DNA from 4 places in the Burkholderia metallica genome. Region 1 is predicted to be linked to each of the others. Evidence: predicted binding sites of a transcription regulator. Region 1 holds the regulator's gene; each other region holds the start of a gene.
What was found. The regulator HrcA, encoded in region 1, represses chaperone genes, less so after heat shock. The targets are predictions, from matches to a motif close to TTAGCACTCNNNNNNNNNGAGTGCTAA.
Positions count from the first base shown of each region.

Region 2: rpoH (RNA polymerase sigma factor RpoH) is a predicted target of HrcA. The motif match lies at 4,992-5,018, and genes of this name have one in related genera.
Region 3: groES (co-chaperone GroES) is a predicted target of HrcA. The motif match lies at 4,559-4,585, and genes of this name have one in related genera.
Region 4: WJ16_RS21780 (co-chaperone GroES) is a predicted target of HrcA. The motif match lies at 5,792-5,818, and genes of this name have one in related genera.

Region 1 is NZ_CP013401.1:737,974-745,366, forward strand. It holds gene recN (DNA repair protein RecN) at 1-1,012, opposite strand, end outside; gene WJ16_RS03340 (NAD kinase) at 1,032-1,934, opposite strand; gene hrcA (heat-inducible transcriptional repressor HrcA) at 2,066-3,088, shown strand; gene hemH (ferrochelatase) at 3,236-4,300, shown strand; gene WJ16_RS03355 (RNA-binding S4 domain-containing protein) at 4,367-4,774, shown strand; gene WJ16_RS35205 (hypothetical protein) at 4,746-4,907, opposite strand; gene grpE (nucleotide exchange factor GrpE) at 5,262-5,807, shown strand; gene WJ16_RS03365 (thioredoxin family protein) at 5,818-6,270, shown strand; gene dnaK (molecular chaperone DnaK) at 6,418-7,393, shown strand, end outside.
Region 2 is NZ_CP013401.1:3,172,156-3,179,548, forward strand. It holds gene maiA (maleylacetoacetate isomerase) at 1-380, opposite strand, end outside; gene ybiB (DNA-binding protein YbiB) at 575-1,549, shown strand; gene leuA (2-isopropylmalate synthase) at 1,930-3,579, shown strand; gene WJ16_RS14350 (nuclear transport factor 2 family protein) at 3,723-4,106, opposite strand; gene WJ16_RS14355 (acyloxyacyl hydrolase) at 4,152-4,721, opposite strand; gene rpoH (RNA polymerase sigma factor RpoH) at 5,080-6,015, shown strand; gene cydP (cytochrome oxidase putative small subunit CydP) at 6,379-6,660, shown strand; gene WJ16_RS14370 (cytochrome ubiquinol oxidase subunit I) at 6,650-7,393, shown strand, end outside.
Region 3 is NZ_CP013401.1:882,180-889,572, forward strand. It holds gene efeB (iron uptake transporter deferrochelatase/peroxidase subunit) at 1-1,304, opposite strand, end outside; gene WJ16_RS03945 (NHL repeat-containing protein) at 1,316-2,449, opposite strand; gene WJ16_RS03950 (carbohydrate porin) at 2,514-3,980, opposite strand; gene groES (co-chaperone GroES) at 4,659-4,952, shown strand; gene groL (chaperonin GroEL) at 4,997-6,637, shown strand; gene WJ16_RS03965 (hydroxymethylpyrimidine/phosphomethylpyrimidine kinase) at 6,824-7,393, opposite strand, start outside.
Region 4 is NZ_CP013403.1:434,832-442,224, forward strand. It holds gene WJ16_RS21750 (family 2A encapsulin nanocompartment cargo protein cysteine desulfurase) at 1-868, shown strand, start outside; gene WJ16_RS21755 (amino acid kinase family protein) at 926-1,819, opposite strand; gene WJ16_RS21760 (PTS sugar transporter subunit IIA) at 1,868-2,389, opposite strand; gene WJ16_RS21770 (DUF6697 family protein) at 2,807-3,178, opposite strand; gene groL (chaperonin GroEL) at 3,816-5,456, opposite strand; gene WJ16_RS21780 (co-chaperone GroES) at 5,469-5,759, opposite strand; gene WJ16_RS21785 (alpha/beta fold hydrolase) at 5,903-7,186, opposite strand.

The DNA of each region.
Region 1 (7,393 bases):
CGGCGGCCGCGTCGAGCGCGGCGAGCTGCGCGCGGCGTGCCGCGTGTTCTTCGTGCAGCGTGTCGGGCGGCAGCCGGAACTTGCGGGCGGTCGAGTGCAGCGCGTCGAGCCGCGTTTCGACCTGCGCGAGCCGTTCCGGATCGAGATCGATGCGCTGCACATAGTGCGACAGCGAATAGACGGCTTCCTGCAACTGGATTTCGGCCGGTTCGAGCGACGCGAGCGCGTCGCCGAGCGCCGCGTCGTAGTCGGCGAGGCTGCGCAGCTTCGACACGATCGTGCCGAGCTGCGCGAGCATCGCGTCGTCGGACTCGGAGAGCGCGTTGAGCGCACCGCGCACGCCTTCGATCAGGTTCGCCGAATGCGACAGGCGCTTGTGCTCGTTGCTGACTTCGTCCCATTCGCCGGCCTGCGGCGCGAGCTTGTCGAGCTCGGCGAGCTGCCATGCGAGCTTTTCGCGTTCGAGCTGCAGTTCGCGCTCGTGCGCCTTCGCGGCGTCGATCGCCTGCGTCGCGTCGCGCCACACGCGCCATGCGCGTGCGACGTTCGCCGCGTCGGCGACGAGCCCCGCGTGCGTGTCGAACAGCTCGCGCTGCGCGTCGGGCCGCATCAGCAGCTGGTGCGCATGCTGGCCGTGGATGTCGACGAGCATTTCGCCGAGTTCGCGCAGTTGCGCGAGCGTCGCGCTGGTGCCGTTGATGAACGCGCGCGACCGGCCGTTCGCGTCGATCACGCGGCGCAGCATCACGGTGTCCTCGGCGTCGAACGCATGCTCGTCGAGCCAGCGCGCGACGCGGTCGTGCGGCGTGAATTCGGCGGTGATGTCGGCGCGGCTGCAGCCGGTGCGCACGACGCTCGCGTCGGCACGCTCGCCGAGCGCGAGGGCGAGGGCGTCGATCAGGATCGATTTTCCGGCACCGGTCTCGCCGGAAAAGACGGAAAAGCCGCTGTCGAATTCGAGATCGAGCGCGGCGACGATGACGAAGTCGCGGATCGAGAGGTGGCGGAGCATGATGTCGGGCGGAGCGGCGTCAGGACGCCTTGTCGTCTTCGTTCGAGGCGTGTTCGTTCCAGTGCAGCTTCTTGCGCAGCGTTGCATAGTAGCTGTAGCCGATCGGGTGCAGGAACGGCACCGTGTGCTTCGAGCGGCGCACCTCGATCGTGTCGTTCAGTTCGAGCGCGGTGAACGACTGCATGTCGAAGTTCACGTTGACGTCGCGCCCGCCGACGATCTGGATCGCGATTTTCGAATCGTCGGGCAGCACGATCGGCCGGTTCGACAGCGCGTGCGGCGCAATCGGCACGAGCACGACGCCCTGCAGCTGCGGATGGAGGATCGGGCCGGCGGACGACAGCGCATACGCGGTCGAACCGGTGGGCGTGGCGACGATCAGGCCGTCCGAACGCTGGTTGTACATGTACCGGCCGTCGACCGACGCGCGCAGCTCGACCATGCCGGAGAAGCCGCTGCGGTTCACGACGACGTCGTTGAACGCGAGCGCATGGTAGATCGGTTCGCCGTCGCGCATGATCCGGGCCTCGAGCAGCGAGCGCTCCTCGCGCTCGAACTTGCCCGACAGGATCACCGGCACGAGCGCCTGCATGTCGGCCGCCGCGATATCGGTGATGAAGCCGAGCCGCCCGTGGTTGATCCCGATCAGCGGTGTCTTGTACGGCGCGAGCTGGCGGCCGATGCCGAGCATCGTGCCGTCGCCGCCCAGCACGACCGCCACGTCGGCGCGCGCCCCGATTTCGGCCGGGGTCAGCGCCGGGTAGCCGTCGATGCCGATCTCGCGCGCGGTCTCGGCTTCGAAGACGACCTCGAAGCCCCGTTTGGCGATGCAGGCGGCCAGCGTGGCGAGCGGCTCGGCGATGTTGGGCGTGTTGCTCCGGCCGACGAGCGCGACAGTGTTGAACTGATTACCGGTTTTCATGCCGGCATTACACCATAGCTCGTTGACGAAAAGAACCGGCTGTGCGCGGGCGGGGCCGGATCGGGCCGGCCCGCGCAATGGTTGCCGACGCCACTCGCCGCGCCCGCGCGGTTGCGCTAGAATTTTCCACCATGCTAGATCCTCGCGCACGAACCCTCCTGAAAACCCTGATCGAACGGTATATCGCCGACGGTCAGCCAGTCGGATCGCGCACGTTGTCCCGTTACTCCGGGCTCGAGCTGAGCCCGGCGACGATCCGCAACGTGATGTCCGACCTGGAGGAGCTCGGCCTCGTATCGAGCCCGCACACGTCGGCCGGCCGCGTGCCGACGCCGCGCGGCTACCGGCTGTTCGTCGACACGATGCTGACGGTCGAGGCGCCGATCGACGCCGAGGCCGTCGCGCGGCAGGTGCAGAACACGCTGCAGGCCGGCGAGCCGCAGCAGCGCGTCGTGGCGGCTGCCGCGAGCGTGCTGTCGAACCTGTCGCAGTTCGCGGGCGTCGTACTGACGCCGCGCCGCAGCCACGTGTTCAAGCAGATCGAGTTCATGCGGTTGTCGGACAAGCGTATCCTGCTGATCATCGTCACGCCCGAGGGCGACGTGCAGAACCGGATGCTCGCGACGCCGCGCGACTACTCGCCGTCGCAACTGACCGAAGCGTCCAATTACATCAACGCGCATTTCGCCGGACTGTCGTTCGACGAGGTGCGCCGCCGCCTGCGCGACGAGATCGACCAGTTGCGCGGCGACATGACCGCGCTGATGCACGCGGCCGTGACGGCTAGCACCGAGGTGCCCGACACCGAGGACACCGTGCTGATTTCCGGCGAACGCAACCTGCTCGAGGTGGCGGATCTCTCTTCCGACATGGCGCGGCTGCGCAAGCTGTTCGACGTATTCGACCAAAAGACGGGCTTCCTGCAACTGCTCGACGTGTCGAGCCACGCCCAGGGCGTGCAGATTTTCATCGGCGGTGAATCGACGCTCGTGCCGATCGAGGAAATGAGTGTCGTGACCGCGCCTTACGAGGTGAACGGGCAGATCGTCGGCACGCTCGGCGTGATCGGCCCGACCCGCATGGCGTACAACCGCGTGATACCGATCGTCGACATCACCGCGCGCCTGCTGTCGCTCACGCTGAGCCAGCAGTAGCCTGCCGCCGCCAGCCCGATCCCGCACCGCCATCGTGCCGCGGCGGCGTGCATCCCGACAGTCGGCCGAACGGCCAGCCGACCGCCGCGAGGCGGCCCGCTATAATTGAGAGCCGTCCGGTCCCGTGCCTCGAGCACGTTCTTGCCCATGCGTTTCGATCTTGAGCCGCCTTCGAGCACCGCGGCCGCCCATCGCACCGGTGTGCTGCTGATCAATCTCGGCACGCCCGACGCTCCGACGCCACGCGCGGTGCGCCGCTATCTGGCTGAATTCCTGTCGGATCCGCGCGTCGTCGAGATTCCGCAGGCCGTCTGGCAGGTGCTGCTGCGCACGTTGATCCTGCCGCTGCGCGGCCGTGCGTCCGCGAAGAAATACGCGGCCGTCTGGATGCCCGAGGGCTCGCCGCTGCGCGTGTACACCGAGCGCCAGACCGACAGCGTGCGCCACCTGCTCACGTCGAACGGCTATCACGTGACGGTCGACTACGCGATGCGCTACGGCAGTCCGAACATTTCGCACGCACTCGCGCAGTTCAAGCGCGCGGGCGTCGAGCGCGTGCTGCTGATGCCGATGTATCCGCAATACTCGGCGTCGACCACGGCCACCGCATTCGACGCCGCATTCAACGCGCTCGCGCGCATGCGCAACCAGCCGGAGGTGCGCACGGTGCGGCACTACGCCGACCATCCGGCCTATATCCACGCGCTGGCCGAGCAGGTGCGCCAGTACTGGGCGCAGCATGGCCGGCCCGACTTCGCTGCCGGCGACAAGCTCGTGCTGAGCTTTCACGGCGTGCCGAAGCGCACGCTCGACCTCGGCGACCCCTACCACGACCAGTGCCAGCAGACGGGCGCGCTGCTGATGGCCGCGCTCGGGCTGTCGACGACCGAATGCCGCGTGACGTTTCAGTCGCGCTTCGGCAAGGCCGAATGGCTGCAGCCCTATACCGCGCCCACGCTGCGCGAGTTCGGCGAGGCCGGTGTGCGGCGGGCCGACGTGTTCTGTCCCGGTTTCACGGCCGACTGCCTGGAGACGATCGAGGAGATCGGCATGGAAGTGCGCGACGAGTTCCTCGCCGGCGGCGGCAAGGCGTTCCACCGCATTCCGTGCCTGAACGGCGCGCCCGCCTGGATCGGCGCGCTCGGCGAGATCGTCGCCGAGAATCTGCAGGGCTGGCCGGTCAAGGCCGTGCAGCCCGAAACGGTGAGTTGAGATGAAACGATCCTTGCGCGCTCTTCGGGCGGTCAGCCCTCTTGAGGCGGCCCGGCGGAGACTGACATGAACTACAAGATTTCGACCGATCCGGGCGCGAAGCTGCGCATCGACAAATGGCTGTGGGCAGCCCGGTTCTTCAAGACGCGTTCGCTCGCGACCGAGGCGGTCGACAAGGGACACGTGAAGATCGGCGGCGCGGCGGTCAAGCCGGCCAAGGACGTGCGGGTGGGCGACGAGGTCGAGATTGCGATTGACGGCATCGTCTGGCACATTGCCGTGCTTGGCGTGTGCGACGTGCGCGGGCCGGCGAGCGTCGCGCAGACGCTTTACGAGGAAACGGGAGCGGGGCGGGCCGCGCGGCTCGCCGAACTGGAGCGCCGCCGCACGTATCGCGAGCCGGCGGCCGAATTGCACGGCCGGCCGACGAAGCGCGACCGGCGCATCATCGACAGATTTTCTGGTGGGAGCTGAACATCTGGTCGAACGTCGCCCGCGCGCTCCCGTATTCGGTCGTGCGGTCGGTAACGGCTCCAGACAGGCAGATGGTGGTGGTGCCGGCAATGAGTACCAGCGCGACCACCGATATCGCAAAGGTCAGTTTCACGGTACTCCCCCTCGAAAGAAGGGTGAAAACGGCGCCAGGTGGATGTCAGGCGACGGTCAGCTAGGGGTAAACACGCTTTTCCGACGTCTGGATGGAGTGTAGTGCAGCGGGCCTGTGTCAAGCTAGTACTTGCCAGGTAAGCGTTGTTACCGCCTGTTTCGCCCCTGCGGCGGACTATGCGGGCAATGCACCGGTGCCGCGCGCGGTTGTTTCGCGGCAATGGCGAATGTCGGCGAATAACCCCCTTGAAATCGTCGTTTTCACCCTTATTTGCACCAGCAATGTGCGGTGCCGCCGGGTATATGGCTCGGCGGTTGCCGATTTGGCTTCAACCTCTAATCGACTTTCAGCGACATGGAAAACACGCAAGAGAACCCGGCTACCCAATCGGCCGAAGATATCGGCAGCGAGAAGCAGGCGGCGCAAGGCGCTGCCCCCGCCGCCGAAGCAGCCGACGCGGCGCTCGCGGAGGCTCAGGCCAAGGTCGCCGAGCTGCAGGAAAGCTTCCTGCGGGCGAAGGCCGAGACCGAGAACGTCCGCCGCCGTGCGCAGGACGACGTCTCGAAGGCGCACAAGTTCGCGATCGAGAGCTTCGCGGAGCATCTGCTGCCCGTGCTGGACAGTCTGGAAGCGGCCGTCAACGATACGTCCGGCGACATCGCGAAGGTGCGCGAAGGCGTCGAGCTGACGCTGCGCCAGCTCACGAGCGCGCTCGAGAAGGGCCGCGTCGTCGCGCTGAACCCGGTCGGCGAGAAGTTCGATCCGCACCAGCACCAGGCGATTTCGATGGTGCCGGCCGAGCAGGAGCCGAACACCGTCGTCACGGTGCTGCAAAAGGGCTACATGATCGCCGACCGCGTGCTGCGCCCGGCGCTCGTCACCGTCGCCCAGCCGAAGTAAGGCCGTCGCGATGCTGCCCGCCGGCGTCGATCCGGCCGCGTTCGATGCTCCGAAGGAAGTCACCTTCTGGGGCGCGTTCGACATGCAGGCGCTGGACGCCGGCACGTTCGACGCGGCGATCGACGGCGCTGGCGATGCGCTCGCGGTGGTGTTCTTCTGGGGCGTCGACTGCTTCAACTGCGAGGTCGCGAAGAAGGCGATGCTCGCGCAGCCCGATGCGATCCGCGCACTGGGCCTGAAGTGGTTCCATTGCAACGTGTACGAAAACCATCAGCTGGGGCGCCGCTTCGGGCTGCACGGTGTGCCGGCGTGGTTCTTCTTCCATCGCGGCAAGCGGCTCGGTCGCGCGACGGGCTGGCATGGCCTCGCGCAGTTCCAGGCAGCCGTATCGGCGGCACGCGCGAAAATCGTCGCGTCGGGCGGCGATTCGCCGGGCGGCGATCCGCTAGCCGGCAGCGATTGAAAAATTTAATATCCGCATCGCTCGTCGGGTCTTGAAAACGGACCGGCCGGACGCATTTCGGGAACAGAGTTGAATTCTGGCGCGCAAAGCCGCCCCAAAACGCGGGTTTTTGCGCAGCAAACAAGCATTTCTGGAGATTAGGAAAAAATGGGAAAGATCATCGGTATTGACCTCGGCACCACGAACTCGTGCGTCGCCATCATGGAAGGCAACCAGGTCAAGGTCATCGAGAACTCGGAAGGCGCCCGCACCACGCCGTCGATCATCGCGTACATGGACGACAACGAAGTGCTCGTCGGCGCGCCGGCCAAGCGTCAGTCGGTGACGAACCCGAAGAACACGCTGTTCGCGGTGAAGCGCCTGATCGGCCGCCGCTTCGAAGAGAAGGAAGTCCAGAAGGACATCGGCCTGATGCCGTACAGCATCATCAAGGCCGACAACGGCGATGCATGGGTCGAAGCGCACGGCGAAAAGCTCGCGCCGCCGCAGGTGTCGGCCGAAGTGCTGCGCAAGATGAAGAAGACGGCCGAAGACTACCTCGGCGAGCCGGTCACGGAAGCCGTGATCACGGTGCCGGCGTACTTCAACGACAGCCAGCGCCAGGCGACCAAGGACGCCGGCCGCATCGCGGGCCTCGAAGTCAAGCGGATCATCAACGAGCCGACCGCGGCCGCGCTCGCGTTCGGCCTCGACAAGGCCGAGAAGGGCGACCGCAAGATCGCCGTGTATGACCTCGGCGGCGGTACGTTCGACGTGTCGATCATCGAGATCGCGGACGTCGACGGCGAAATGCAGTTCGAAGTGCTGTCGACCAACGGCGACACGTTCCTTGGCGGCGAAGACTTCGACCAGCGCATCATCGATTACATCATCGGCGAGTTCAAGAAGGAGCAGGGCGTCGACCTGTCGAAGGACGTGCTCGCGCTGCAACGCCTGAAGGAAGCCGCTGAAAAGGCGAAGATCGAGCTGTCGTCGGGCCAGCAGACCGAAATCAACCTGCCGTACATCACGGCGGACGCGTCGGGCCCGAAGCACTTGAACCTGAAGATCACCCGCGCGAAGCTGGAAGCGCTGGTGGAAGACCTCGTCGAGCGCACGATCGAACCGTGCCGCATCGCGATCA
Region 2 (7,393 bases), 1.1 Mb from region 1:
GCGTCTTCGGGCACCTTCAGCGTGTGTTTCAGATACTTCAGCACGCGCAGGTTGTTGAGCGGATGGATTTCGCACGCGATCTGCAGCGCGACCGCACGCACATACGCGCGATCGACCGGCTGCTTCGGCAGCAGCGCCGGTTCCGGATGGGTTTCGTCGAGATATTCGATGATCGCGAGCGACTGCTGCAGCGTCGCGTCGCCGTCGATCAGCGTCGGCACGACCGCGTCCGGATTCAGCGCACGGTACGCGTCCTTCAGCTGCTCGCCGCCGTCGCGCAGCATGTGCACGGGAACGTAGTCGAACGGCAGCTGCTTCAGGTTCAGGGCGATCCGCACGCGGTACGACGCGGAACTGCGGAAATAGCTGTAAAGCTTCATGGGATGTCTCTCGTAGTCGTATTCGGCCGGCGACGGCACGGGCGCGGCGCAGCCGGCGCGCGCACCGCCGGGAACCAGAGTGTAGCGCGCCGCGATGCGCGGCCTCGCTTGCGCCGGCCGCACCCGTGCGATACTCGGGCATTCCTCACCGCTCACAGCGCGGCCCGATGCCGGCCGCCCGCCCCAACGCCCCGATGACCGCTTCCCACGATCCCGCCGCCGTTCCGTTCCCGTGCGCCCGCTTCATCAAGGAAATCGGCCGCGGCCCGAACGGCGCGCGCGCGCTGTCCGCCGAAGACACCTTCGAGCTCTACCGCGCGATGCTCGATGCGCGCGTGTCGGACGTCGAACTCGGCGCGATCCTGATCGCCTATCGGCTGAAGGGCGAATCCGCCGACGAACTGGCCGCGATGCTCGCCGCCGCGCAGGCGTCGTTCGCGCCGGTGCACGTGCAGGACTCGGCCTTCCGCCCCGTGTCGATCCCGAGCTACAACGGCGCGCGCAAGCAGCCGAACCTCGTGCCGCTGCTCGCGCTGCTGCTCGCGCGCGAAGGCGTGCCGGTGCTCGTGCATGGCGTCGAGCAGGATCCGGGCCGCGTGACGAGCGCCGAGATTTTCTCGGCGCTGTCGCTTCCGCCGTCGACGTCGCACGACGCGATCGAGGACATGCTCGCCGAGCGCCGCGTCGCGTTCGCGCCGATCGACGTGCTCGCGCCGCGCATCGCGCATCTGCTGGCGATGCGCAGGGTGCTCGGCGTGCGCAACTCGACGCATACGCTCGTGAAGATCCTGCAGCCGTTCGCGCCGGCCGGCCTGCGGCTCGTCAACTACACGCACCCGCCGTACCGCGACAGCCTCGCGCAATTGTTCCGCGACCATCCGGACGCCGCGCTCGGCGGCGCGCTGCTGGCGCGCGGCACCGAGGGCGAAGCGGTTGCCGACACGCGGCGCCAGGTGCAGGTCGACTGGCTGCACGACGGCGTGTGCGACACGCTGATCGAGGCCGAACGCTCGTCGACCGATGCGCCGCCCGTCGCGCTGCCCGAATCGCGCGATGCGACGACCACCGCCGCATGGACGGACGGCGTGCTGCGCGGCGAGCTGCCGGTACCCGACACGGTCGCCCGGCAGGTCGCGACGATCGTGCGGATCGCCCGCATCGCGCGCTGACGCCACACGCGCGATGCGGCCCCGCTTGGGCGTGCATTTGACAGGCGGGCGCATCCTGGCATAGAGTTGTCGCCATGCGTTCCTTTCCGAACACCCTCCGAATTACCTCCGGCCGCCTAGCGCGGTCGCTATCGCTACGACTAGCCTAAGGCTGTCGTAGCGCCGTGTGCTGTCCGCACGGTCCCTCCCAGCAGTTCCTCGCAGTACCCCTCTCGTAGTTTTTACAACCCGAAGTCGTCAGCACTCGTCCGTCTATCCGTCGGCCGATTCGCGAAGATCATCCGCATCCGCAGCGCGCGTACGTGCCGCGGAGCGAGGCAGCGCCAACCGTCGCCATGCCGCCCGTCTTCGCTCGCGACTTGAGACCCGAGGTCCAGAAGATGCAGCGCAATCCGCAAGACAAGTACCGCCCGTTCGAGCCCGTCCGCCTCAATGGCCGCAAATGGCCGTCGCGCACCATCGAGCGCGCGCCCGTCTGGATGAGCACCGACCTGCGCGACGGCAACCAGTCGCTGATCGAGCCGATGAGCATCGAGCAGAAGCTCGAATTCTTCGAGATGCTGGTGGCGATCGGGTTCAAGGAGATCGAAGTCGGTTTTCCGTCGGCGTCGCAAACCGACTTCGATTTCGTCCGCAAGCTGATCGACGACAAGCGGATTCCCGACGACGTGACGATCGAGGTGCTCGTGCAGGCGCGCGAAGACCTGATCGCCCGCACGTTCGACGCGCTCAAGGGCGTGCCGCGCGCGATCGTGCACCTGTACAACGCGGTCTGCCCGTCGTTCCGCCGTATCGTGTTCGGAATGTCGAAGGCCGACGTGAAGGCGCTCGCGATCGACGGCACGCGCATGATCAAGGAACACGCCGCCGCGCGCCCCGACACGCAGTGGACCTTCCAGTACTCGCCTGAAACCTTCAGCATGACCGAGCTGACGTTCGCGCGCGAGATCTGCGACGCGGTCGCGCAGACCTGGCGTCCGACCCGCGATCACAAGATGATCGTCAACCTGCCCGCCACCGTCGAAGCCGCGAGCCCGAACGTGTTCGCCGACCAGATCGAGTGGATGGACCGCAACCTCGCGTACCGCGACAGCATCGTGTTGTCCGTGCATCCGCACAACGACCGCGGCACCGCGGTCGCCGCGGCCGAACTCGCGCTGCTCGCGGGCGCCGACCGCATCGAGGGCTGCCTGTTCGGCAACGGCGAGCGCACCGGCAACGTCGATCTCGTCACGCTCGCGCTGAATCTCTACACGCAGGGCATCGATCCGGGCCTCGACTTCTCCGACATCGACGCCGTGCGCCGCGTCGTCGAACGCTGCAACCAGATTCCCGTGCATCCGCGCCATCCGTATGCGGGCGACCTCGTGTTCACCGCATTCTCGGGCTCGCACCAGGACGCGATCCGCAAGGGCTTCGCGCAGCAGCGCCCCGACGCGGTCTGGGAAGTGCCGTACCTGCCGATCGACCCGGCCGACCTCGGCCGCAGCTATGACGCGGTGATCCGCGTGAACAGCCAGTCCGGCAAGGGCGGCGCGACGTTCCTGCTCGAACGCGGGATGGGTTTCACGCCGACGCGCCGCGTGCAGATCGAATTCAGCCATGCGGTGCAGACGCTGGCCGACGCATCGGGCGAGGAAGTGACCGGCGACGCGATCTGCGCACTGTTCGCGCGCGAATTCTTCGAGACCGACGGGCCGGCAGCGCGCCACGGCCACGGCGCGCGTTGGCGGAACCGCGAGATCGCGGCGGCCGCGCCCGACGCCGATGCGGCGCCCGAGGACGCCGTGCGACGTTTCGCCGCGGCATTCGCAGCGGCCGCCGGCGCCGCGATCGACGTCGCGTCGTGCGAACACGCACGCACGACGGACGGCCGGATCGCGGTATCGGTCGGCTGCCGGATCGGCGATGCGCCGCTGCGGCACGGCGTCGGCCTGCACGCCGATGCGGCGAGCGCGGCGCTCGATGCGGTCGTCAGCGCGATCAACCGCTCGGCCTGGCACTGCGCGGACCGCCGCGCGGCAGCGTGACCGACGGCCTTCGACTCGGGGTTCAAACGTCAGCGAGCGGTGCGTGACCGCCCGTGCGCCGCGCGATCCGCGCCGCACGAGGCAGCAAAAAGCGGCTCAGAAGGCCGCTTCGGTCGGGACATGAAAAGGGGCGCCACGCGCGCTCATGTCTCGGTCGCGCACCGCGTCGCCTGCCACGCGAACAGGCTCCAGCGGCCCTGTTCGTGGGTATGGACGGACGTATAGGCAATCGGGAAGACCAGGCCGCCGTTGTTCGTTTCCATCTCGATCAACGCGCGCCCGGTGACGACGCAGGTTTCGCCGCCGACGGGCAGCACGTCCTGCGACTGGATTTCGATCTGGCGATAGCGGCGGCGGCCGGCGACGATGGCGTCGATGAACTGCTGCTTGGTTTCGCGTTTGCCGTTGGTGTGCACGAAGAACACCTTGTCCGACAACAGCGCGTCGAGCGCTTCGCCGTCCCCGTCCACCATCGCCCGGAACCGATCGCGCTCGAGCGCGCGGATCGCATCGACCACCTTCGCCATCGCCTGACTCCTCGGCAACGCGCACGCCGTGCGCGGGCATGCGGATCAGAAGTTGTACTGCACGTAGAACTGGTGGAAATTTATACCAGGATTCGGCTCTTTGATACCCGCGTTAGACACATGTTCAAAACGGTAGCCGACCTGATACTGTTGCCGTTGGCCGAACTGCACGCCTACTCCCGCGGTCGGCGCGAACTGGAACGCGGTCCCCATCGAGAAATGATCCGAGATCGTCGGGTGCGTCAGCAGCCGCACGCCGCCGCCGGCCTCGATGAACGGGCGGATCTCGCCGGCGCTCTTGATGAAGCGGAACATCGGCGTCACGCCGAATTCGCCGATGTTGCCGTGGACGTTGCCGCCCGTGTGCCAGTAAGCGGCGTGCCCTTCGACGACGAACGCGAAGTGCCAGCCGCCGATTTCCCACCAGTTCCAGCCCGGATCCCACACCACGCCCAGATCGGCCTTGTCGACCCCGCGGCGATCCGAAAAGCCGCCGCCCGCCTGAATGCCCCATCGATCCGCACATGCCGCCCCCGATCCGCCCAGCAGGGACGCAACCAGCATCGCTTGCAGCACAAGCCGGCTGCGGGGCCGGCGATTCTTCTTATTGTTCATCTGACACTCCAACTTGGGGGGTTGAATGGAGCCCGCGCTCCCGCCGGCTCAAGCGAACTGAATGGTATGGTAAAGGACTTTTCGGATCGGCATCACAAAGGGAAATAGCGTGCTTCCAAAACGACAAAAATGGAAATCGTCTACTGATTACCATCAGAAACAATGACTTACGGAACTTCGTGTCGCCCGCCGTGTCGCAGATTAGACTATCGATTCGACAAGCCCGATAGAAAAAACGGGAACTCCGATGCCCACGCGTGCTCTAAGGAATTAGCACTCGTCTTGCGGGAGTGCTAAGATGGCCCACGGAATCTCATTCGAGACCGGGGGTTTGTCCCTGATTCCAAAGGAGTTTTTAGTGAGCAACGCCCTGACCCTCCCGAACACCCTGAGCCCGACGCCGGCCAAGGCCGAATCGGCAGGCTCGCTGGCGCTCTCCGCCCACTCGATGTTGCCCGGCCAGCTCGGCAACATCGACGCGTACATCCAGGCCGTCAACCGCATTCCGCTGCTGACCGCCGAAGAGGAACGCCGGTACGCAACCGAATTCCGCGAGGACAACAACCTCGACGCGGCACGCCGCCTCGTGCTGTCGCACCTGCGGCTCGTCGTGTCGATCGCGCGCAACTATCTCGGCTACGGCCTGCCGCACGGCGACCTGATCCAGGAAGGCAACATCGGCCTGATGAAAGCGGTGAAGCGTTTCGATCCGGCGCAAAACGTGCGCCTGGTGTCGTATGCGATCCACTGGATCAAGGCCGAGATCCACGAGTACATCCTGCGCAACTGGCGCATGGTGAAGGTCGCGACGACGAAGGCGCAGCGCAAGCTGTTCTTCAACCTGCGCAGCCACAAGAAGAGCATGCAGGCGATGACGCCCGAGGAAATCGACGGCCTCGCGCAAGAGCTCAACGTCAAGCGCGAAGACGTGACCGAAATGGAAACGCGCCTGTCGGGCGGCGACGTCGCGCTCGAAGGGCAGGTCGAAGACGGCGAGGAGTCGTACGCGCCGATCGCCTACCTGGCCGACTCGCACAACGAACCGACCGCCGTGCTCGCCGCGCGTCAGCGCGATACGCTGCAGACGGACGGTATCGCGCAGGCGCTCGACGCGCTCGACGCACGCAGCCGCCGCATCATCGAGGCGCGCTGGCTGCACGTCGACGACGACGGCTCGGGCGGCTCGACGCTGCACGATCTCGCGGCCGAATTCGGCGTGTCGGCCGAACGCATCCGCCAGATCGAAGCGAGCGCGATGAAAAAGATGCGCACCGCCCTCGCCGAATACGCGTAAATCGGTAACGATTCAGAGCGCCTCATCGAAAACCGCTGCCTGACCGGCAGCGGTTTTTTTTCGCCCGTTTTATCCGCCGTATATCCCTGAATTCTCCATTCGCTTCAACGGCCGTTTCCGCGCCGATTGATTGACCTGATTCGTCAGGTAATCGGTCGTTTTCCGGCCCCTTCCGCAAAACATTGATCTGCCTCAAGTTTCGGCCCGCGTTTCGCGACGGTCTGCCGCAGCGCAGCACTCGGCATCGGAAAGCCATCCTTTTAAAATTGGCATGTCAGGCGCAAAAGGATTAAAACAGCTTCACGGCCGTCACCAATCCGACGTAAAGTCGCCCCAAAATCCCGACCTAATCGATTCAGGATAATCGCCTTGATCTCGATCAATAAAGAGCCTGCGCCTCCCCCGCGGCCGGCCGGCACGATCGGCTGGCGCGCGCGCATCGCCGCGTGGGCACGCGGCCCGACCCTCGCCCGCGACATCACCCTGGTGCTGATCGTCAAGCTGATCCTCCTGATGTCGCTCAAATACGCATTCTTCAATCATCCGCAGGCCGAGCACATGGCGCTTGCGCCTGCCGCCGTCGCCGAGAAGCTGCTCTCGGTACCGGCGCCTGCACCCACCGAGGGAGACCACCATGATAAGTAGCGAAGTCGTCGATCTGTCGCGTCTGCAGTTCGGCATCACGGCGCTCTACCACTTCCTGTTCGTGCCGCTGACGCTCGGCCTGTCCTGGCTGCTCGTCATCATGGAAGCCGTGTACGTGATGACCGGCAAACAGGTCTACAAGGACATGACCCAGTTCTGGGGCAAGCTGTTCGGGATCAACTTCGCGATGGGCGTGACGACCGGCATCACGCTCGAATTCCAGTTCGGCACGAACTGGTCGTACTACTCGCACTATGTCGGCGACATCTTCGGCGTGCCGCTCGCGGTCGAAGGGCTGATGGCGTTCTTCCTCGAATCGACGTTCGTCGGCCTGTTCTTCTTCGGCTGGAACCGACTGTCGAAGGTCAAGCACCTGATGGTCACGTTCCTCGTCGCGCTGGGCTCGAACCTGTCCGCGCTGTGGATCCTCGTCGCGAACGGCTGGATGAACAACCCGGTCGGCGCCGAGTTCAACTATCAGACGATGCGCATGGAGCTGACGAACCTGTTCGACGTGCTGTTCAACCCGGTCGCGCAGGTGAAATTCGTGCACACGGTGTCGGCCGGCTACGTGACAGCCGCGATGTTCGTGCTCGGCATCTCGTCGTGGTATCTGCTGAAAAAGCGCGACACCGATTTCGCGCTGCGCTCGTTCGCGGTCGCGGCCGGCTTCGGCCTCGCGTCGACGCTGTGCGTGATCGTGCTCGGCGACGAGTCGGGCTACACGACCGGC
Region 3 (7,393 bases), 140 kb from region 1:
GCGTCGAACAGCGCGGCGCCGATATACGAACCCGGTTGCGCGCCCGGCGGGCACGCGAAGATCGCGCTGCCGACGTGCGTGGTGAACTGGTTCATGATGTCCATTTTCGAGAGCTTCTCGTTGATCGGAATGAAGCCCTTGCGCGGGTCGCGCTGGTGCGCGACGAACATCAGCCCCGCGTCGTACTCGGTCTGCTGGCGCCACGGCGGCCAGCGCTCGATGTAGAAGTTCGTGCTGTCGTTGTACGAGTACGCGCGGCGCAGGATCTGCGCGCCGTTGTTCAACTGCGGCGACGCGAGGCGCGCGTGCGAGTTCTCGGGGATCACCGGGTTGCCGTCCTTGTCGGCCGCGTCGAGATCGAGCGCCTCGAACTCGTTCTTCTGGCCGAGCGGCGCGCCGCTGTACTTGTGACGGCCGACCACCTGTTCCTGGAAGCCGAGTTCCGTGTTGTCCCAGTGCTCGAGCGTGATGCGGATGCGGCGCACGACCGTGTAGGTGCCGCCGTTCATCCATGCCGGGCCTTCGCTGCCGGCCCACACGAATTCGTTCATCGCGGCCGGATCGGACATCGGCGGATTCATCGTGCCGTCCTTGAAGCCCATCAGGTTGCGCGGCGTTTCGCCGGGCTTGCCCGACGTGAAACCGGCCTGGCCCCAGCGCATCTGCGTCGCCTTCGCGCCGAGGCGCACGAGCTGGCGCACCGCGTGGAACGCGACCTGCGCGTCGTCCGCGCACGCCTGGATGAACAGGTCGCCGCCGGTCTTCTCCGGCAGCAACTGGTCGCCGTTGAACCGCGGCAGGTCGACGAGCGCGGCGGGGCGATGCTTCGCGAGGCCGTAGCGGTCCTTGCCCGCGAGCGCGAACAGGCCGGGACCGAAGCCGAACGTGATCGTCAGGCGCGCGGGGCCGAGGCCGAGCGCGTCGCCGCCGTCGGCCGGCGGAGCTTCGTCGCCGCCCGTCGCGGCGAGCGGCAGCGCGGTGTCGCCGCGCGTCATCCGCGCGGCGGCGTCGGTCCAGGTCTTCAGCAGCGCGATGACGTCCGCGCGCTGGGCCGTCGTCAGGTCGAGCGCCGCGAAATACGCGTGGCGCTGCTGCGGCGTCGCGATGCCGGCCTGGTGCTGGCCGTAGAACGGCTCGACGCCGTCGTGCGCGGGCGCGGGAGCGGCGGGTGCGGCGGCGGGCGCATCCGCGGCCTTCGCGGCCGGGATCGACGCCGCCGCGAGGCCGGCGGCCACCGCGGCGCCGCCCGCCTTCAGGAAGCCGCGCCGCGCGGGGCGTGGTGGCTGGTTGGAATCGTCTGCCATGATGGGCTCCCTTACTTCGCAAGCAACAGCGTGTTGACGTCGTCCGCGACGTAGTAAAAACCGTCGCCTTCGGGCGTCATGGCGATGCCGAACAGGTTGCCGTTGCCGGGGGGCGTCTGCGCCTTGTCGGTATTGATCCAGCGCGCGTAGATCTGCTTGCCGGCAACCGGGTCGATCTCGACGACCTGGCCGTTTTGCGCGTTGGTGGCGAGCAGGTGGCCGTTCGGCGCGGTCGCGAGCGCGAGCGGGCGGCGCAGGAAGCCGTCGGCGGTGACCTGGCGGCCGACGCCCGCGCTGGTGTCGCGCGTGAGCGGGTCGTCGATTTCGACGATGCGGTTGCCGATCGCGTCCGACACGTACAGCTTCTTCTGGTCGCCCGACAGCGCGAGGCCGGTCGGGCCGACCAGGAACACGCCCTTGTCGGCCTGCGCGCCGAGGCCGCTCGCGACGACCGTTTCCTGCTTGATGACGGGCGGCTTGCCCGCCGGCACGTCGAGGTCGAGACGCAGCACGGTCGCCTGCTTGTAGACGGGCGGATTGCCGTCCGCGCCGCCGACGCCGAAGCCGGCCATGCTCACGAACAGCGTCGCGCTGTCGCCGCGGTCGACCACGGCCATGTTGCCCCACGGGTCGTTGATGTTCGGCGTCGACCACGTCGACGCGACCTTGCCCTGCGGATCGAGCACGATCAGGCAGCCGGCGCCTTTGGTGTTGGTCGTGCCGTCGTTGCTCGGCGTGCTGCCGACGATCACCCAGCCCGACTTCAGCATCGTCATCGCCGTCGACAGGCCGACGCCGCCCGGGCACGCCTTCAGGTCGCGCGGGATCGCCGCGAACAGGCTCAGCTGCTTCGTCGACGGGCGGTAGTCGACGATCGTGCTGCCGGTTCCTTGCAGGTTCGCCGAGTTGTTGAAGTTGTCGACGAGCACGTCGCCCGCCTGGATCGTGCCGGCCGATACCGGCGCGATCGCGATCGCGTACGGGTTCTGGTCGCCGTTGTCCGGCACCGTGTTGACGAGCGTGACGTGGCGATGCAGCGTTTCGAGGAAACCTTGCGGCTCGGCGAATGCGCCGGCGGCGGCCGTCAGCGCGGCGGCGGCCAGCGCACCCGTCGCGAAGCGGCGAAGCGGGGCGGATTGAATCATGTGAGTCTCCTGGGGAGCGCGCCGTCCGGGCGGCGCGCGAAAAAGGGCAGCGTGGGTGCGTCGCTCAGAACGTGATCGTGGTTCGCGCGCCGAGCACGAACGTGTTGCGCAGCGGCTGGGTCGCGTCGCTCGGGTTCTGGCCGGCGCCGGCATTGAACGTGTACTGCGCGTCGGCCTGCACGATCCACCACGGGTTGACCTGGTACTGATAGGTCGCTTCGAGCGTCGTTTCCCGCGTGCGCACGCCGTACGGGCCGCTCGCGAACATCCGGGCGGTCTGGTCGAGGTCGGTCACGTGGCTGCCGACCTGGATGTACGTGACGCCGAGGCCGACGCTGTCGTTGTCGCGGCCTTCGAACGGTGCCTTCAGCACGATCCCCGCGTTGGCCGACAGGCTCACCAGGTTGCGGTCGCCCGGCGCGCCCATCACGCGTGCGAATACGCCGAGGCTCTTCGCGCCGCTCGGGTCGGGGCGCCAGATCATCTGGTCGGCCACCGCGTAGAAGCTGTAGTTGCCGTGACGCTGCTGCGCGTTGCCGTTCGACGCGGGATCCGACAGCGACAGCCCGTCGGTGCCCACGTTCTGGTCCGCGAATCGGCCGTTGTGATACCAGACGCCGATCTTGTAGGTACCCGGCAGCCCGTTCGAGTGGCCGGTATCCATTTCGCCGTCGGACGGCTGGTTCAGCGCGTACTGCAGCTCGCCGATGTAGAGCGCGCCGTTGTGCAGGTTGAAATTGGTGCCGCTCAGGTTGTTCGGGTTGTTGCCGAGCGGATCGCCGTCGAACACGCCCGCGAGCGCGGTGAGCTTCGGCGTGATCTGCGCGCGCACGCGCACGCCGAGTCCCGCGAGCGGATACGCGGGGCCGCCGTTGGGCAGGTCGTACGACGGCAGCGCGGGCCAGCCGAACATCGTGTTGACGAACGTGTTCGCGTACGTGCTGACCATGAATTCCTGGTCGAGACTCTGCTGGCCGATCTTCACGTCGACGCGCTTGTCGAGGAACGACTGCTGGTACCACAGCTCCCACAGGCGGGTCGTGCCCTGCGCCTCGATGCCGCTCGCGGTGTTGAGCGTGCCGAGATTGCGCGCACTCAGGTTGGTGCCGTGAATCTGCAGCGCGCTGACGTTGAACGTGCCGCCCGGCAGACCGATCGCTTTCTGAGTGTCGACCGTCAGGGTCGCCGTCGTCAGCCCGTCGTAGGCGCCGCCGCGGTTCAGGCCGCCGCGCAGGTTCGCGAGGTATTCGCTGGTTTCGGTGATCTGCAGCGTCGCGCCGTACTTGCCGAGCCACGGGCGGATGCCGCCCATGTCGCCGAGCAGGTTCTGGCGGGTCCAGATGCCGGTCCACATGTTGGTCGGCTTCGCCTGGATCGCCAGGTCGGCTTCGGGGGCTTCGGGCTGTGCGTCGACCGGCACGTCGGCGAAAGCGGCGCCGCTCGCGAACGACGCGCATGCGAGGACGGCCGCGCACGCGGCGGGGCGCATCCGCGCGCGGATGCCGTCTCCCTGGAACGGCGCAAACTTCATATCAGATCCCTGCTTCTAATTAGTGTGGAGTCCTGCTTGTCGGTCGCTGTCCGGACGCTCGGCACGGGTTGGCCGGAGCATGAAGATGAACGCAACGCGGCGCATCGTAGGAGTGTCAAATGGGAAAGTCAATGTAAACGAGAATGATTCGCATCTAAATTACTGAATGTAATGCACGGGCTTACGAATGGGGCTCCTCGCGTGTTTAGTACCGAGGTAAACCGTAAATATCGGTGTAATAAAACAGAATGCTTCGACGCGGATCGCTGGATCAGCGAAGGGCGACGCAAGAGACGTCCGGCGTGCGCCAGGTGACGCATTCCAGCGGACGGAATCGACGTCGCTACCGATTCATTATGGAATGTCGCCGGCGGCACGAACTCCGTGCTTTCCCGGTGGGCAAACGGGGCCGGGCGTCGTGCCCGAGCGGCGCGGGCCCGCCGGTCGGCCAGGTGATGTTTGACAAATTATTGTTTTAAAAGGGTTTTTGTTGTTCTGCCAGGCTTTTCCCGCCGCGCACCCGCGCCGAAAATTCCTCCGGATTTCCTTCTTGAATTTGTCAAAACCCGTCCATATAATTAGCACTCGCTGCACGAGAGTGCTAACAATTCTCTGCCGGGCAACCAGCCGGGCAGATTCCCTAAGCGTTCTTCAATCTCAGTCAAGAGAGGAGTGAATATGAACCTTCGTCCTTTGCACGATCGCGTGATCGTCAAGCGCCTGGATCAGGAAACCAAGACCGCCTCGGGCATCGTGATCCCCGACGCCGCTGCTGAAAAGCCGGACCAGGGTGAAGTTCTGGCCGTCGGCCCGGGCAAGCGTGACGACAAGGGCGCCCCGATCGCGCTCGACGTGAAGGTCGGCGATCGCGTCCTGTTCGGCAAGTACGCAGGCCAGACCGTGAAGGTCGACGGCAGCGAACTGCTGGTCATGCGCGAAGAAGACATCATGGCCGTGGTCAACGCGAAGTAAGCGTCCCGTCGGTACATATTCCCAAGAATTCAAGGAGTTAGAAGATGGCAGCTAAAGACGTCGTATTCGGCGATTCCGCCCGTTCGAAGATGGTCGAAGGCGTGAACATTCTCGCCAACGCAGTCAAGGTCACGCTGGGTCCGAAGGGCCGCAACGTCGTGCTCGAGCGCAGCTTCGGCGGCCCGACGGTCACCAAGGACGGTGTGTCGGTCGCGAAGGAAATCGAGCTGAAGGACAAGCTCCAGAACATGGGCGCGCAAATGGTCAAGGAAGTCGCTTCCAAGACCAGCGACAACGCAGGCGACGGCACGACGACGGCAACCGTCCTCGCGCAATCGATCGTCCGCGAAGGCATGAAGTACGTCGCATCGGGCATGAACCCGATGGACCTGAAGCGCGGCATCGACAAGGCAGTCGCAGCGGCTGTCGAAGAGCTGAAGAAGATCAGCAAGCCGTGCACGACGAACAAGGAAATCGCACAGGTCGGCTCGATCTCGGCGAACAGCGATTCGTCGATCGGCGATCGCATCGCTGAAGCGATGGACAAGGTCGGCAAGGAAGGCGTGATCACCGTCGAAGACGGCAAGTCGCTGGCCGACGAACTCGACGTCGTCGAAGGCATGCAGTTCGACCGCGGCTACCTGTCGCCGTACTTCATCAACAACCCGGACAAGCAAGTCGCCGTCCTCGAAAACCCGTTCGTGCTGCTGCACGACAAGAAGGTGTCGAACATCCGCGATCTGCTGCCGGTGCTCGAGCAAGTCGCGAAGGCTGGCCGTCCGCTGCTGATCATCGCTGAAGACGTCGAAGGCGAAGCGCTCGCAACGCTGGTCGTCAACAACATCCGCGGCATCCTGAAGACCGTTGCGGTCAAGGCGCCGGGCTTCGGCGACCGCCGCAAGGCCATGCTGGAAGACATCGCGATCCTGACCGGCGGTCAAGTCATCGCGGAAGAAACCGGCCTGACGCTCGAGAAGGCAACGCTGGCAGAACTGGGCCAGGCGAAGCGCATCGAAGTGGGCAAGGAAAACACGACGATCATCGACGGCGCAGGCGAAGCCGCGAACATCGAAGCACGCGTGAAGCAAGTGCGCGCGCAAATCGAAGAAGCGACGTCGGACTACGACCGTGAAAAGCTGCAAGAGCGCGTGGCCAAGCTGGCCGGCGGTGTTGCAGTGATCAAGGTCGGTGCTGCGACCGAAGTCGAAATGAAGGAAAAGAAGGCACGTGTCGAAGACGCACTGCACGCAACGCGCGCAGCTGTGGAAGAAGGCATCGTGGCAGGTGGCGGCGTTGCGCTGATCCGCGCTCGCACCGCGATCGCAGGCCTGACCGGCGCGAACGCCGACCAGAACGCCGGCATCAAGATCGTGCTGCGCGCAATGGAAGAGCCGCTGCGCCAGATCGTCACGAACGGCGGCGAAGAAGCGAGCGTCGTGGTGGCGGCAGTTGCAGCAGGCAAGGGCAACTACGGCTACAACGCGGCAACGGGCGAGTACGTCGACATGGTTGAAGCCGGCGTCGTCGACCCGACCAAGGTCACGCGCACCGCACTGCAGAACGCAGCTTCGGTTGCAGGCCTGCTGCTGACGACGGACGCAGCTGTCGCAGAACTGCCGAAGGAAGACGCGCCGATGCCGGGCGGCATGCCGGGCGGCATGGGCGGCATGGGCATGGACATGTAATCGACTTCGGTCGACGGTGTCCGGAACGTGCAGCGATGCGCGTTCCAGCCAAAGAAAAAGACCCGCAGCGATGCGGGTCTTTTTTTATGTGCGCGCGGATTTCGATGCGTGCGCAGGGTGGCCGACGATGTCGCGTCCCGAGGCCGTTGCATGGGCGACGACGGGGCATGCCCCGCCGTGTTCGCGTCAATGCCGGTGCGACGTCCTGGGCGCCGGGTCGGCCTTCACGGCCGGCGGCGTGTCCGAGTCTTCGTTGCTGCGCGCCCAGAAGAACCGGTCGGGCAGGTATGCACCCATGCCGGGCCGGAACGCGTCACGCACGGCCTGATACAGATACTCCTGCGCTTCGCGTACCGCCTCGGGCGGCTCCTGGCCATTCGCGAGCAGCGCCGCGATGGCCGCGCCCAGCGTGTCGGTGATCCCCATCAGCCGGTGCGGCGAACGATCCCACATGTCCTCGCGGAGCTGGCCTTCCTCGCCGTACAGCGTGTTGACGAGCCGGTGCGAGCCCGTCTCGGACGACAGGATGTACTCGCAGCCCTGCGACAGCAGGTGCGACACGGCCGCGTCGAGATTCGGCGCCTCGGCGTCGCCGTCCGGCTGCGCGAGCGCGATCAGCGTCGCGTAATCGGCGACCAGCAGCGTGGTTTGCGGCGCCAGCAGGTCGGCGATCGATTCGCGCAGGTCGTCGGCGGCGAGTACGTGTTCGTCGTCGAGCGTGAAGTCCGGCGCGAGCACGAGCGGCACGCCGTCGTA
Region 4 (7,393 bases), on a different replicon from region 1:
CGTGTCGCATCTCGAGCATCACGCGAACATCGTGCCGTGGCAGCAGCTTGCCGCGCAGAAGGGCGCGAAGCTGCGCGTGATCCCGGTCGACGATTCGGGGCAGGTGCTGCTCGACGAATACCGGAAGCTGCTCAACGACCGCACGAAGATCGTGTCCGTCACGCAGGTGTCGAACGCGCTCGGCACGGTCGTGCCGGTGAAGGAGATCGTCGAGCTTGCGCATCGTGCCGGCGCGAAGGCGCTCGTCGACGGCGCGCAGTCGATCTCGCACATGCGCGTGGACGTGCAGGCGCTCGACGCGGATTTCTTCGTGTTTTCCGGGCACAAGATCTACGGGCCGACCGGGATCGGCGTCGTGTACGGCAAGCGGGCGATCCTCGACGACATGCCGCCGTGGCAGGGTGGCGGCAACATGATCGCGGACGTGACGTTCGAGCGCACGGTGTTCCAGCCGCCGCCGAACCGGTTCGAAGCCGGCACCGGCAACATCGCGGATGCGGTGGGGCTTGGTGCGGCGCTCGACTACGTGAGCCGGGTCGGTATCGAGAACATCGCGCGCTACGAGCACGACCTGCTCGCCTATGCAACGAGCGTGCTCGCGCCGGTGCCGGGCGTGCGGCTCGTCGGCACCGCGCGCGACAAGGCGAGCGTGCTGTCGTTCGTGCTGAAGGGCTATGAAACCGAGGAGGTCGGGCAGGCGCTGAACGAAGAGGGCATCGCGGTGCGCTCGGGGCATCACTGCGCGCAGCCGATCCTGCGGCGGTTCGGGCTCGAAGCCACCGTGCGGCCGTCGCTCGCGTTCTACAACACGTGCGACGAAGTCGATGCGCTGGTGCGCGTCGTGCGGCGGCTGGCGACGCGACGTTGACGGCATGCGCTTGCGGCGGCCCGTGCGGGTCGCCGCAAGCGCCTTGTCACCGCACGATCAGAACCGCACGACCTGCTTCTGCTCAACGCTGAACCCGTCGCGCAGCACGCTCGCCGAATCCGCGAAATAGCGCCGGGCTTCCGCGAGCAGATCGGTGTTGCCGCGACGGCAGAACACGACCCCCGATCCTTCCTCCGTGAGCAGTTCGTCGATCAGCGATTCGGGTTGCGCGCTATCGGCGAGATGGACGTTCTGTACGCCGTGCGCGAGCGCATCGAGCGCTTCCCGCACGCAAGGCGCTGCAGCGGCGGCCGGATGCTCGGCCAGCCATTGTTCGAGTTCCGTGATGCCGTAGAGCCCGGCGAGCGCGTCGAGTTCGCGCAGCAGCGCGCCGTCGACCATCATTACCAGCGTCACCGCGCCCGTGCGCTGTGCGAAGAGGCTGCCCACGCGTTCGGCGCGCAGCAGGTGATCATGGCCCGCGTCGTCGGGCGCGACCGGCATCACGACGGGCACCAGTCCGTTCTCGACGAACGCGTTCAGCGCGGCGCCGTCGAAGCGGGCGACCTCGCGCGTATCGAGCCGGTCGGAATCCGTGCTTGCTACCAGCAGGCCGCCGTCGTGACCGTCGATGCCGATCGCCTTGGCGCCGTGACTGCCGATCAAGCGCACCAGTTCATGATTGATGCCGGCCATCGCCGCGTGAACGGCGTGGATCGATTGCGTATCGGATGCGGCCGGTACGCGCTGGACGACGATCGGGCGAACCCCGGTGAGCGCGAGCAGCGCGACGTCCTGCGCGAAGGCCGCACGGGCGTGCGTATCGCTCGCCGCACCGCCTTCGACGATGACGACGGTCTGCCCGTGCAGGGCCTGCATGAACGGTAGCGAGCGCGCCAGTCCGGCGGCGCGACGCGATGTAAGGGTGGAACTTTCAGGGTCTGGGAACATGGGTGTTCGAATGGATGAGGGGAGCGCTTGTCGCCGCACGACGCGGCGTTATTGCACGTGTTGCATGAGCCGGTGAATCGCGTCGGGTGTCGGCGCATCGCGCGACGCCTGCCGGAACGCGCGATCGCTGAAGCATCGCGCCGCGTCGGCGAGCAGTTCGAGGTGTGCGCGATCGTCGGCTTTCGGCAGCGCCAGCACGACGAATTCGCGCACGGGCTTGCGGTCGGGCGCATTGAACGCGAACGGGTACAGCGCGCGCACGAACAGCGCGACGGCCGAACCGAGCCCGTCGACACGCGCATGCGGAATCGCGACGCCCTGGCCGAGTGCGGTCGAGCCGAGTTGTTCGCGCTTCGTCAGTTCGGTCCTGATCCGTTCCGCAGGCACACCGCTGCCGCGCTCGATATGTCGCGCGACGAGGTCGAACAACTGGATCGCGCTTTCGACCGGTACGTCGAGCAGGATGTGGTCCGGCGGGCAGGCGTCGGCCAGCCGGGTCGCGAACGGTGCGCCGCCGCGTCGGTAGGGAAGGTCGGGTTGGCCGCCGGCGGCGGCCTGCTGCGTTTGCATGCGGATCTCTCCGTGTCGGGATGACACGGAAATCCTAGACAAGTGCGTGTAAAGACGGTGTCAGATACGCAGGGGGGCGGCATTAAAAAAGTGTATCGATCGCGGCGCGGTTCACGCGACGCGCCCGGTATGCAAGCCTTCAGGTGCCCGACAGCACGAACGGCAGCGTCGTCAGCAGGAACACCGAAATGCCGACGACGGGCGCGCCGAACGCGATCGCCGCGAACGCCACCGCGGCGCTGGTCAGCACGAGCGTTCTCGACACCCGTCGATGCCGGTCGTGTGCAGCCGCCCTGTCATCGCGGATGGCATCGGTCCGCGCACCGATCACGTGTTTCCAGAACGTCAGGCCAAGCATGATGGCTCCTGTATGAAAGATGGCCGGAACGGGGCACGCGAGGCGCCCCGCATTGCGTATCAGCAACGCTTGAGCTTGAGCACGCGCGAGATCTGACCGGGCGTGAAGCTGCTGTTGCGTACGTAAGGCGCGCAGTCGAGCGGTGCGGTGAGCGATTCGCTGACGACGTACTGGCCAACGAAGCGGTACGCGTCCGTGGCCATGCGGATGAACACCGGAATCGCATCGCGTTGCGCGGCGAGCGTCCTGCCGGCCGCTCGCGCGGACGCGCTGCCGTCGCAGAGGATCACGTCGGGCGCGTGCGGGTTGAGGTCCGTGCGCAGGCAGGCGGCCACAACCTTGCCGTTCTTCGTCGGCAGGAATGCCTGCTTGCTGCCGCCGCACGCGGTGTGGATGAATTCGCGGGTGTACTGCTTGTCGATCTCGAACATGGTCGGGCTCCGGTGTCGGAAATTTCCGTTGGTTAAATCAGGTATGCGAAGTAATGAGGCTGGATCGAAATGCGGACTGCGGGGCATGCCAATCGATCGCGGCCGCGGAGGCGGATCGATGGCGCGTCGTGCCAAGGGAATTTCCGCGCGGATACGCTTGGCCCGTGCGATGCGCGATCAACGCATCGACGTCGTGTTCAAGCGTGCACGGGAAGGACTACGGCGCGCACCGTCCGCCTGCTGGCAGGACGGTGGCTCGGGAAAGGAGAGACGCAGGCGTCCTGCCGGTCAGGCAGAAAAGCAACTCGGGGGGCGAGGACTTCGGATGCGCATGGGCGTACTCGGTGAGGGATCGATTGCGAACACATTCTAGTGAACGCGTGCGCGGGCGCAAGTAAAAAGGTCGTAAAGGTTATGCGGCCCGTGCGGGATGACGATCATTTTCAGGCCGAGCCGGATCAGGTAGATGGCGCCTGCACTCATACGAGGTGCGGCCACGACGTGGTATCCGTCGCCGCGCATCGACGGCACCACAACGAAAAAAACGCGTGACGACTTGCGTCGCCACGCGCAGGGGAGTCCACGGGATCGTGCGCATGCCGGCGAACCGGCACACGCACCGCACTGCACTGCGTAATCAGAAATCGAACCCCGGCCCGCCCGCACCCGGGCCGCCCGGCGCCGCCGCCGGTGCCGCATCCTTCGGCGCTTCGAACACGGTCGCATCGGTCGTCAGCAGCAGCCCGGCGACCGACGCCGCGTTCTGCAGCGCCGTGCGCGTGACCTTGGTCGGATCGAGCACGCCCGATTCGACGAGGTCGCCGTATTCGCCGGTCTGCGCGTTGTACCCGAAGTTGCCCGAGCCTTCGGCCACCTTCGCGACGACGACGCTCGCTTCCTCGCCCGCGTTCGTGACGATCTGGCGCAGCGGTTCCTCGAGCGCGCGCAGCACGATCTTGATGCCCGCGTTCTGGTCGGGATTCACGCCCTGCAGATCGCGGATCGCCTGCCGCACGCGGATCAGCGCGACGCCGCCACCCGGCACGATGCCTTCCTCGACGGCCGCGCGCGTCGCGTGCAGCGCGTCGTCCACGCGGTCCTTCTTCTCCTTCACTTCGATTTCGGTGGCCCCGCCGACCTTGATCACCGCGACGCCGCCCGCGAGCTTCGCGACGCGCTCCTGCAGCTTTTCACGGTCGTAGTCCGACGTCGCTTCGTCGATCTGCACGCGGATCTGCTTCACGCGCGCTTCGATGTTCTTCGCATCGCCCGCGCCGTCGATCACGGTCGTGTTTTCCTTGCCGACCTCGATGCGCTTCGCCTGGCCGAGCTCGGCGAGCGTCGCCTTCTCGAGCGTGAGGCCCGTTTCCTCGGCGATCACCTGCCCGCCGGTGAGGATCGCGATGTCCTCGAGCAGCGCCTTGCGGCGGTCGCCGAAGCCCGGCGCCTTCACGGCCACCGTCTTCAGGATCCCGCGGATGTTGTTCACGACGAGCGTCGCGAGTGCCTCGCCTTCGACGTCTTCGGCGATGATCAGCAGCGGCCGGCCCGACTTCGCGACCTGTTCGAGCACCGGCAGCAGGTCGCGGATGTTCGAGATCTTCTTGTCGTGCAGCAGGATGTACGGGCTTTCGATCTCGGCGATCTGCTTGTCGGGATTGTTGATGAAGTACGGCGACAGATAGCCGCGATCGAACTGCAGCCCTTCGACGACATCGAGTTCGTCCGCGAGCGACTTGCCGTCCTCGACGGTGATCACGCCTTCCTTGCCGACGCGGTCGATCGCTTCCGCGATGCGCTGGCCGATCGATTCCTCGCCGTTCGCGGAGATCGTCGCGACCTGCGCGATTTCCTTGCTCGTGGTGGTTGGCCGGCTGATCTTCTTCAGCTCGTCGACGGCCGCGGCGACGGCCTTGTCGATGCCGCGCTTCAGGTCGAGCGGATTGAGCCCGGCCGCCACGTATTTCTGGCCTTCGCGGACGATCGCCTGCGCGAGCACGGTGGCCGTCGTGGTGCCGTCGCCGGCGGCGTCGCTGGTGCGCGACGCGACTTCCTTCACGAGCTGCGCGCCGATGTTCTGCAGCTTGTCCGCGAGTTCGATTTCCTTCGCGACCGACACGCCGTCCTTCGTGACGACCGGCGCGCCGAAGCTGCGTTCGAGCACGACGTTGCGGCCCTTCGGCCCGAGCGTGACCTTCACCGCGTTCGCGAGAATGTTCACGCCTTCGGTCAGCCGCGCCCGTGCGACGTCGCTGAAAATGATTTCCTTCGCTGCCATGATTGCGCTCCGTTAATGATTGACGACCGCGACGATGTCTTCCTCGCGCAGTACGAGAAACTCGTTGCCGTCCACCTTGACGGCTTGCCCCGCGTACTTGCCGAACAGCACGCGTTCGCCGACCTGAAGGTCGGGCACGATGCGCTGGCCGTCCGCGTCCTTGCGGCCGGGGCCGACGGCGATCACTTCGCCCTGGTCGGGCTTTTCGGCGGCGCTGTCGGGAATCACGATCCCCGACGCGGTGGTGGTTTCCTGGTCGAGTCGCTTCACGATCACGCGGTCGTGCAAGGGTCGTAGGCTCATGGATTCGTCCTGTGCTGATCTGTCGAAATGGGCTGGCACTCTTTAGCAGAGAGTGCTGACGAGTATAAAAATGCGCGGCGGCGCGATCCAATAACGGATTCCGAAATGCATTCGCGCCGTCGTGCAAAAGCGCGTCGCCTCCGCTATTGCGACACGGCTTGCTGGGCGGCGGGCGTGCAGACCGGGCGGATCGTCTCACCGGCAAGCACACGCTTCACGAACGGAATCGAATCCGCGAGCGACGCGTTCACGGTGCCGTTGTGTTCTCGGCCCGCATACAGGTGCGCGTCGACCGTCGTGCCGGCCGCGCACGCATCCTTTGCGAGCGCGAGTTCAAGCGGCGCGAGCCCGTCGTCCGCGCCTGCGCCGATGAAGACGGGCGTCGCGATCTTCAGCGTAGGGTATTTCAGGTACTCGTCCCACCAAGCCTTCAGCCGTGCATCGCCGCCGGGCTTCACGGTGTTCGCGTGCGTGAGGTGCGCGAGCGCCGCGTCGTCCTCGAGCGATGCGAGACAACTGATGCGCGACTGTTCGAGGATCGGCAATGCCTGCTCGGTCAGCACTTCGTCCGCGCGCAGCGATGGGTCGATCTGCTGCGCGGAGAGCACCGAGTAGAACTGGTACGCGAGCGTCGGATCGACCCGATCGGGATCGCGCCGGTACGCGCTTTCGAACTTCGGCAGCGACGCGAGCGTGGCGGGCGACGCGTTGTAGATCGTCCCGGTGGCGACGGTCGCACGGATCGCGAGTTCGGGCGCATAGGCGGGCGCGTAGCCGGCCGCCGCGAACACGGCCGAGCCGCCTTGCGACTGGCCGACGAGCACGACCTCGTTCGCGAGGCCCGGCACGCCGCCGAGCACCGCGCGCACGCTGTCGAGGAGCGTGTAGCTGTTCGAGCGGTTGTTGAGCTGCGGATTCGGGCCGGGCGTGCCGAGCCCCTGATAGTCGGTCGCGACGACCGCGAACCCTTGCTGAAGCCACGCGTTCAGGTAGCGCACGTCGCGATACGAGCGGCCGAACCACGACGGCGCGCAGATGTCGGCCATCCCGAACGTGCCGTGCGCCCACGCGACGATCGGCCAGCCGCCCGCCGGCGGCGTGCCGCGCGGCACGAACAGCGCACCCGACACGGCGATCGGCGTGCGGCCGCCGACGCCATCGGTCGATGCATAGAGGATGCGCAGCTGGCGCCCGGCGCTCGCGAGCCCGAGCGTCGCCGGAAGCGGCTCGGTGCGCAGCAGCACGCCGGGAGTCGCCGGAATGTCGCGGTCCCACGTGTAGAACGCGGACACGCGACCGTCTCCTTGTAACGGATCGGGTGCGGGCACGCGGCCCGGCGACGCCGCATGCGAGAGGAAAGACGAGACGGCGAGCGCCGAAGCCAGCAGCGTGCGCGCGGCATGGCCGCGCAAGGGGAGAAGCGTCATGGTCGGAGGGATGTCGGTGAAGTCGGATCGGACGTGCCGGACAGTGCGCGGCGCGGGCCGACCACGACGCAAGTTTCGAACCAGCACGTGCGTTGCATTGACGGCGCACGGCGTGACGGGCCCTCGCGTGGCGCGGCGGGCCGTGCGCGCATGGACCGGCTGCGTGTCACGCAGCAATCCGGGCCGGCGGGCTGTTGCTCCCGCAAC